DNA from 3 places in the Streptomyces sp. NPDC048504 genome. Region 2 is predicted to be linked to each of the others. Evidence: riboswitches for the same ligand, from Rfam matches in the RefSeq annotation. Region 2 holds a riboswitch; each other region holds the start of a gene.
The links. A riboswitch is a leader RNA that binds a small molecule or an ion and turns the genes downstream of it on or off. The one in region 2 is predicted to bind cobalamin.
Positions count from the first base shown of each region.

Region 1: linked by a shared signal. The riboswitch ahead of ACGFY9_RS35485 (ABC transporter substrate-binding protein) and the one ahead of ACGFY9_RS41600 (ribonucleoside-diphosphate reductase subunit alpha) in region 2 are both predicted to bind cobalamin.
Region 3: linked by a shared signal. The riboswitch ahead of ACGFY9_RS27505 (HoxN/HupN/NixA family nickel/cobalt transporter) and the one ahead of ACGFY9_RS41600 (ribonucleoside-diphosphate reductase subunit alpha) in region 2 are both predicted to bind cobalamin.

Region 1 covers NZ_JBICXA010000017.1:61,678-63,933, forward strand. Annotated here, with positions in the region: gene ACGFY9_RS35480 (universal stress protein) at 1-296, opposite strand, end outside; cobalamin riboswitch at 479-692, shown strand; gene ACGFY9_RS35485 (ABC transporter substrate-binding protein) at 746-1,807, shown strand; gene ACGFY9_RS35490 (FecCD family ABC transporter permease) at 1,804-2,256, shown strand, end outside.
Region 2 covers NZ_JBICXA010000022.1:20,259-22,514, forward strand. Annotated here, with positions in the region: gene mctP (monocarboxylate uptake permease MctP) at 1-442, shown strand, start outside; gene ACGFY9_RS41595 (GNAT family N-acetyltransferase) at 563-1,069, shown strand; cobalamin riboswitch at 1,092-1,246, shown strand; gene ACGFY9_RS41600 (ribonucleoside-diphosphate reductase subunit alpha) at 1,422-2,256, shown strand, end outside.
Region 3 covers NZ_JBICXA010000011.1:289,999-292,254, reverse strand. Annotated here, with positions in the region: gene ACGFY9_RS27510 (ArsR/SmtB family transcription factor) at 309-674, opposite strand; cobalamin riboswitch at 756-985, shown strand; gene ACGFY9_RS27505 (HoxN/HupN/NixA family nickel/cobalt transporter) at 1,021-2,148, shown strand.

The sequences.
Region 1 (2,256 bases), on a different contig from region 2:
AGGACCGTGGAGTCGGCCTCGGCGGTCAGGGGGAGCAGCGCCGGCACGGCCTCTCCGGTGAACGCGACCACGTCGGCCCGGAGTTCGGGGTGGTCCTTCGTGAGGGAGGTGACGAGGGCGTCGGGAGAGGGCTCGCGGAAGTAGGGCCAGGTGGTGAGGAGTTGGCCGTCCGGGAGTGTCGAGACGTGTACGACCCGCAGGGGGAGTCCGCGCAACTCGGCTTCCTCTGCTGCCCAGTCGGCCGCGATGCGGCTGTCCGCGGAACCGTCGACACCGACAACGATCAGTTGGGGCATGGCCGTTGGACCTCCGTGCGAGCGAGTCGGGGCCTCCACGATCCGCCGCGCGGAGCGTGCCGCACAGGGGTTGGACGGAACCGGAGGAAAGTCCGCGGTGCAGGCGCTGGGCCATGGGGCCGCCGGGCTTCGCGCGGCTCGGCGCGGCACCGCACCCCGTGGCGGGAGCCGACGGGCGATCTTGATACGTTGTGCGGGCCAGTCGTGCCACAACCGAGGCCAGGGAATCCGGTGGGAATCCGGAACTGACGCGCAGCGGTTAGGGGGACGGGCGGGGCAATAGACGCCACTGGGGCGACGCGGGCCGGCCGAAGGAGCCGGTGTGCGACGCGCCGGGAAGGCGCCCCGTCCGGACGAACCCGAGTCCGAAGACCTGCTGGCGCCTTCTCGCCCTCGGCGAGGGGGAGTTCGTAGGCCAGGCTCCGCGTTCGAGCCCCGACAGGCAAGGCATGCCCGTGATCCGTACCGCCCCCGTCCCGCTCCGCCGCCGTACTGCGGCCCTCCTCGTCGCACCCGCCCTGCTGCTCACCGCGTGCGGTGGATCCGACGGCGACAGTGCCGACGGCGAGACGGAGAAGTCGGCCGCGGGCTTCCCGCTCACCCTCACCGACTGCGGGCACAAGATCACGTTGAAGTCGGCCCCCGAGCGGGTCGTCTCCCTGAACCAGGGCACCACCGAGATCCTGCTCTCCCTCGGCCTCGCCGGCCGCATCGCCGGCACCGCCACCTGGACCGACCCGGTGCTGAAGGGCCTGGAGAAGGCGAACGCGGCCGTGCCGCGCCTCGCCGACAACGCGCCCTCCTTCGAGAAGGTCCTCGACGCCGAACCCGACTTCGTCACCGCGTCCTTCGTCTCGACGCTCGGCAAGGGCGGGGTCGCGACCCGCGAACAGTTCGAGAAGCTGGGCGTGCCGACGTACGTCTCGCCGTCCGACTGCGCGGGCAAGGACAACGACAGCGGCGGCGACGGTTCGCGCAGCACACCGCTCACCCTCGACAGCGTCTACGGCGAGATACGCGACCTGTCCCGTGCGATGGGCGTGAAGGCGCGCGGCGACCAGCTCGTGGCTCAGCTGAGGGCACGGGTGACCAAGGCCACCACCGGCCTCGACGCCTCGGACACCTCTCTCATGTACTGGTTCGCGAACTCCCAGTCGCCTTACCTGGCCGGCTGCTGCGGCGCCCCGGGTGCCATCACCCGCGCCGTCGGTGGAAAGAACGCCTTCTCCGACACCCACGACGAGTGGCCCCAGATCAACTGGGAGACCGTCGCCGACCGCGACCCCGACGTCATCGTCCTGGGCGATCTGACCCGCAAGTCGCAGACCGCCGAGACCGCCAAGGCGAAGATCCACTTCCTGGAGACCAACGCCGCCACCCGCAATCTCACCGCCGTCAAGAAGAAGCGGTACATCCTGCTCAGCGGACAGGCGATGAACCCCTCCATCCGCACCGTCGAAGGGACCGAACAGGTCGCCGCCGGCCTGCGCGACTTCGGACTCGCCAAGTGACCGTCCGCACCCTGTTGTTGACGGGCGGCGGGCTGGTCGCGCTGCTGGTCTCCGTGGCCTTCGCGGTGACGATCGGGCCCGCCGACATCTCCACGGCCGACGTGTGGGCGTCGGTCGCGTCCCACCTCGGCGGTGGCGAAAGCGCCCTTGCTCCGTTGCGGGACGGCATCGTCTGGAACCTGCGTATGCCCCGCACGCTGCTCGCCGCCGTCTGCGGTGCCGGGCTCGCGCTGTGCGGCGCCGTCATGCAGTCCCTGCTGCGCTATCCGCTGGCGGACCCGTTCGTGCTCGGCGTCTCGTCCGGAGCGTCCACGGGGGCGGTCGCGGTGGTCGTGCTCGGGGTGGGCGGCGGGGCCGTGTCGCTGTCGGCGGGCGCCTTCGTCGGTGCGCTGCTCTCCTTCGGGCTGGTCATGCTGCTCAGTCACAGCCTCGGCGCGAGCATGGACCGG
Region 2 (2,256 bases):
AGGCGCCCTGGCCTTCGTCCTGACGATGGACAAGACGGTCGCCATCAACTTCCAGCTCCTGGGCGGCATCTGGATCCTCCAGACCTTCCCGGCCCTGGTAGGCGGCCTCTTCACCCGCTGGTTCCACCGCTGGGCCCTCCTCGCCGGCTGGGCGGCCGGCATGATCTACGGCACCCTCGCCGCGTACGGCGTCGCCTCCCCGACCCAGGACCACTTCGGCGGCTCGTCCAAGGAGATCCCCGGCATCGGCGAGATCGGCTACATCGGCCTGACGGCGTTCGTGCTGAACGTCGTCGTGACGGTGGTCCTCACCTTCGCCCTGAAGGCGTTCAAGGCCCCGGAGGGCATCGACGAGACCAGCCCCGGCGACTACACGGCGGACGCGGGCGACCCGGGGGTACAGGTGGAGCTGCCTCCGGCAACAGCAGGGGCGACTCATTAGCACTGGGTGAGTGGCCCAACCCAAGGGGCGCGGGGAACTGCGCGACCAGCCACGACGAACCCGCAGCGGGCCACCGAGAGCACCCCCTCGGCGGCCCGCTGTTCGTACACACTGGCCCACATGGACATCCTCATCCGCCGAGCGAACCCCACCGAATACGAGACCCTCGGCGAGATCACAGCACAGGCCTACCTCCAGGACGGCCTCCTGGACTTCGGCGAGAGCGACAGCTACCTCGACGAGTTGAGAGCCGTAGCAAAGCGAGCCGCCGCAGCCGACGTACTCGTCGCTCTGAACGACGACCACATCCTCGGCGGAGTGACCTTCGTCCCGTCCGGCGGCCCGATGGCCGACATCGCGAAACCCGGAGAGGCCGAGATAAGGATGCTCGCCGTGTCCCGCGAGGCCCGCGGCCGAGGCGCCGGCGAGGCCCTGGTACGTGCCTGCATCACCCGCGCCCGAACCACAGAAGCCTGCACAACCATCGTCCTGTCGACCCAGAGCTCCATGCACGCAGCCCACCGCATCTACGAACGCCTGGGTTTCGTCCGCACACCCGACCGGGACTGGAATCCCGTGCCACACCTGGACGATCTCACTCTGCTCACCTACAAGCTGACACTCTGAAACCGCCGCGACACAACATCTGGTGGTGCCACGACAACCCGGCACAAGATGTATGCTCATGCTCGCTGTCGCCGCAGGGGAATCCGGTGCGAATCCGGAACTGTCCCGCAACGGTGTACTTACGTGCATATGCACGCATGGTCAGTCCGAGGACCTGCCGACGGCGCGCGTCCGGCCACCCGGCCAGGGCGCATGACGTCCGGGCCTCGTGGAGTGGGCCGGTGGACGCGACGCCCCGTGCGCTCGTGTACTGCCGCCTGCCCTCGGCGAGGCCCCGTGCCGAGCGAGGGAGAGCCCCACCGTGACCATCGCGCCAGCAGAGCCGGCATCAGCGACCCAGGCGAACGAGGCGATCGCGGCGACCACGACCGGACCCGGAACCGCCGTTCCCGGAACGGCCGTTCAGGACGCCGACGGCCCCGGTACCGCGATCCTGCGGACCCTGACCGAGCTGACCGCCGACCTCCCCGACGCCGACCCCGGCCGGGTCGCCGCCGCCACGTTGCGCGGCCGGTCCGCGCACGCGGACGTGGCGGAACTGCGCGAGCTGGCGACGGAGGCGGCCGCCGGCCTCATCTCCGAGGACCCGGTCTACTCCCGGCTGGCCGCCCGGCTGCTGACGATCAGCATCGCCGCCGAGGCCGCCTCCCAGGGCGTCACGACGTTCACCGAGTCCGTCGCCGTAGGCCACCGCGAGGGCCTCATCGCGGACCGCACCGCCGAGTTCGTGACGCTTCACGCGGCCCGCCTCGACGCGCTGATCGACACGGAGGGCGACGACCGCTTCGGCTACTTCGGCCTGCGCACCCTGTACAGCCGTTACCTCCTGCGGCACCCGATCACCCGCAAGGTCATCGAGACCCCCCAGCACTTCATGCTCCGGGTCGGGGCCGGCCTCGCCGAGGACGACAGCGCCCGCGCCCTGGACGAAGTCGCCGCGCTCTACCGCCTGATGAGCCGCCTGGACTACCTCCCGTCCTCCCCCACGCTCTTCAACTCCGGCACCCGGCACCCCCAGATGTCGTCCTGCTACCTCCTCGACTCCCCGCTGGACGAGCTGGACTCCATCTACGACCGCTACCACCAGGTCGCCCGCCTCTCGAAGCACGCCGGCGGCATCGGACTGTCGTACTCCCGCATCCGCAGCCGGGGTTCGCTGATCCGGGGGACGAACGGGCACTCCAACG
Region 3 (2,256 bases), on a different contig from region 2:
TCCGGGACGCCGTTAGGCATCCGTCATCCGATTCACGGCGGGGTCGCATCAGCAGAGGAGAAGCGAAGGACGCGGTCGCCGACCTGCTGGATGGACGCAACAGGAGTCGGAGCGGCGCAGGGGTGAGTTCCCAAGGTGCCGTGTGAGTACGGTCACTTGGGCGTCGGGCGTCGGGCGTCGGGCGTCGGGCGGCGGGCGGCGGGCGGCGGGCCGCGAACGCACCATGAGACGGACTGCGGCCGACCATCCGTACGACCTGCACGGCGGCTCGATGAACGGGTGGTCGGCGCGGGTCAGTTGAAGACGACTCAGGCCGCAGGCTCCGGCGGAAGCGAGGAGTCCAGCAGCGCCGCCATACCGGGATCGGTCAGCCGGTAGCGGACGACGCGACCGTCCTTGTCGGCGGTGACGGTGCCCGAGGCCCGTAGCAGGCGCAGGATCTGGGAGACGGACGTGTCGCTGATGCCCGTGGCCAGCGACAGATCCGATACGGCGATGGGCCCGGCCCGGTGCACGGCCAGCAGCACGGACAGCCTGTTCGGCTCGCCCAGCAGGGAGAAACGGGCGGCCCACTCGTTGACGCGGGCGGCATCGCCGATGCCCTCGATGGCCTCGCAGACGGTGTGCTCATCGATCGCACGGCGATGCGCGCGACTCTCCGGAACCAGATGCATGCACCCATCCTCACCCCTGCCCCCGCGTGATGCACAACACCTGCGCAATTGCGCAGACTTGTGGATGACCAGGTGTCGCACCTAGCCTGATCCGGCCGTGGTGTTCGGGAAGACCGGTGCACTGTGTCCGATCAGGTTCGGGCACGGGAGTCCGGAGCGGCCCTCGCCACTGTGATCGGGAAGTCTCCGCACCATCCCCGCTCCCACCCGGGACCGGGCGGCCACTGGGCGCATGTCGCGCCCGGGAAGGCCGGGCGGCGCAGACGTTCGACCCGTCAGCCAGGAGACCGGCCACGGCACCGTACGACGACCCCGTCCACGAGGTGCTGGAGAGGCTGCCCCGAACATGACCCTGCCCGAAAACCCCGCCCCGCCGACCACCGCCACCGGGACACCGGCCGCGCAGCCACTGCGCTGGGAACGCCGGGACTGGCTCCGCACCGGCGCCCTGCTCGCCGTCATCGCGGCCCTGCACGTCGTGGCCTTCATGATTCTGATCGCCATGGTCGCCCCGAACCACTACACCGTCGGCCATCAGGTCTTCGGCGTGGGACTCGGCATCACCGCCTACACCCTCGGCATGCGGCACGCCTTCGACGCCGACCACATCGCGGCCATCGACAACACCACCCGCAAGCTCATGGCCGACGGCAAGCGTCCGGTGTCGGTCGGCTTCTGGTTCGCACTGGGCCACTCGACGATCGTGGTCGCGATGGCCTCGCTCATCGCCGCCGGCGCAAAGGTGACCGGCACCCTGCTCAACGAGGACTCCGACTCCCGTGTGACCCTCGGCCTGATCGGCACCACCGTCTCCGGCACCTTTCTCTACCTGATCGCGGCCCTCAACCTGGTCGCCCTCACCGGGATCTACCGGGTCTTCAAGGCCATGCGCGCAGGCCAGTTCGACGAGCACGAGCTGGAGAAGCACCTCGCCAACCGCGGCTTCATGAACCGGATCCTGGGCCGGCTGACGAGGTCCATCACGCGGCCGGGTCAGATGTACCCCGTCGGCGTCCTGTTCGGCCTGGGCTTCGACACCGCCACCGAGGTCGCCCTGATGGTCATGGCCGGCTCCGGCGCCGCCGCCGGCCTGCCCTGGTACGCGATCCTGTGCCTGCCCCTGCTGTTCGCCGCAGGCATGAGCCTCTTCGACACCCTCGACGGCTGCTTCATGAACTTCGCCTACCACTGGGCGTTCTCCAACCCGGTCCGCAAGGTCTACTACAACCTCACCATCACCGGCCTGTCGATCGCGGTCGCCTTCGTCATCGGCACGATCGAACTCGTCAGCGTCCTGCACGACAACCTCGGTCTCCAGGACGGCATCACCGACTGGATCTCCGGCATCGACCTCGACAACGTCGGCTACATCATCGTCGGCCTCTTCGTCGTCGTATGGGCCTGCGCCATCGCCTACTGGCGCCTGGCCAACGTCGAACACCGCTGGAACGTGAAGACGGCCAATGCGGACTGACGCCTCGGTTGCGGGGCGGTCGGAGGCCCCGCCCGCCCGCGCTCCCGCCCGCATCGAATTCATCGGCCGAGCCGGGAACTGAACGGGACCCGCATCCGACTCGTAAGG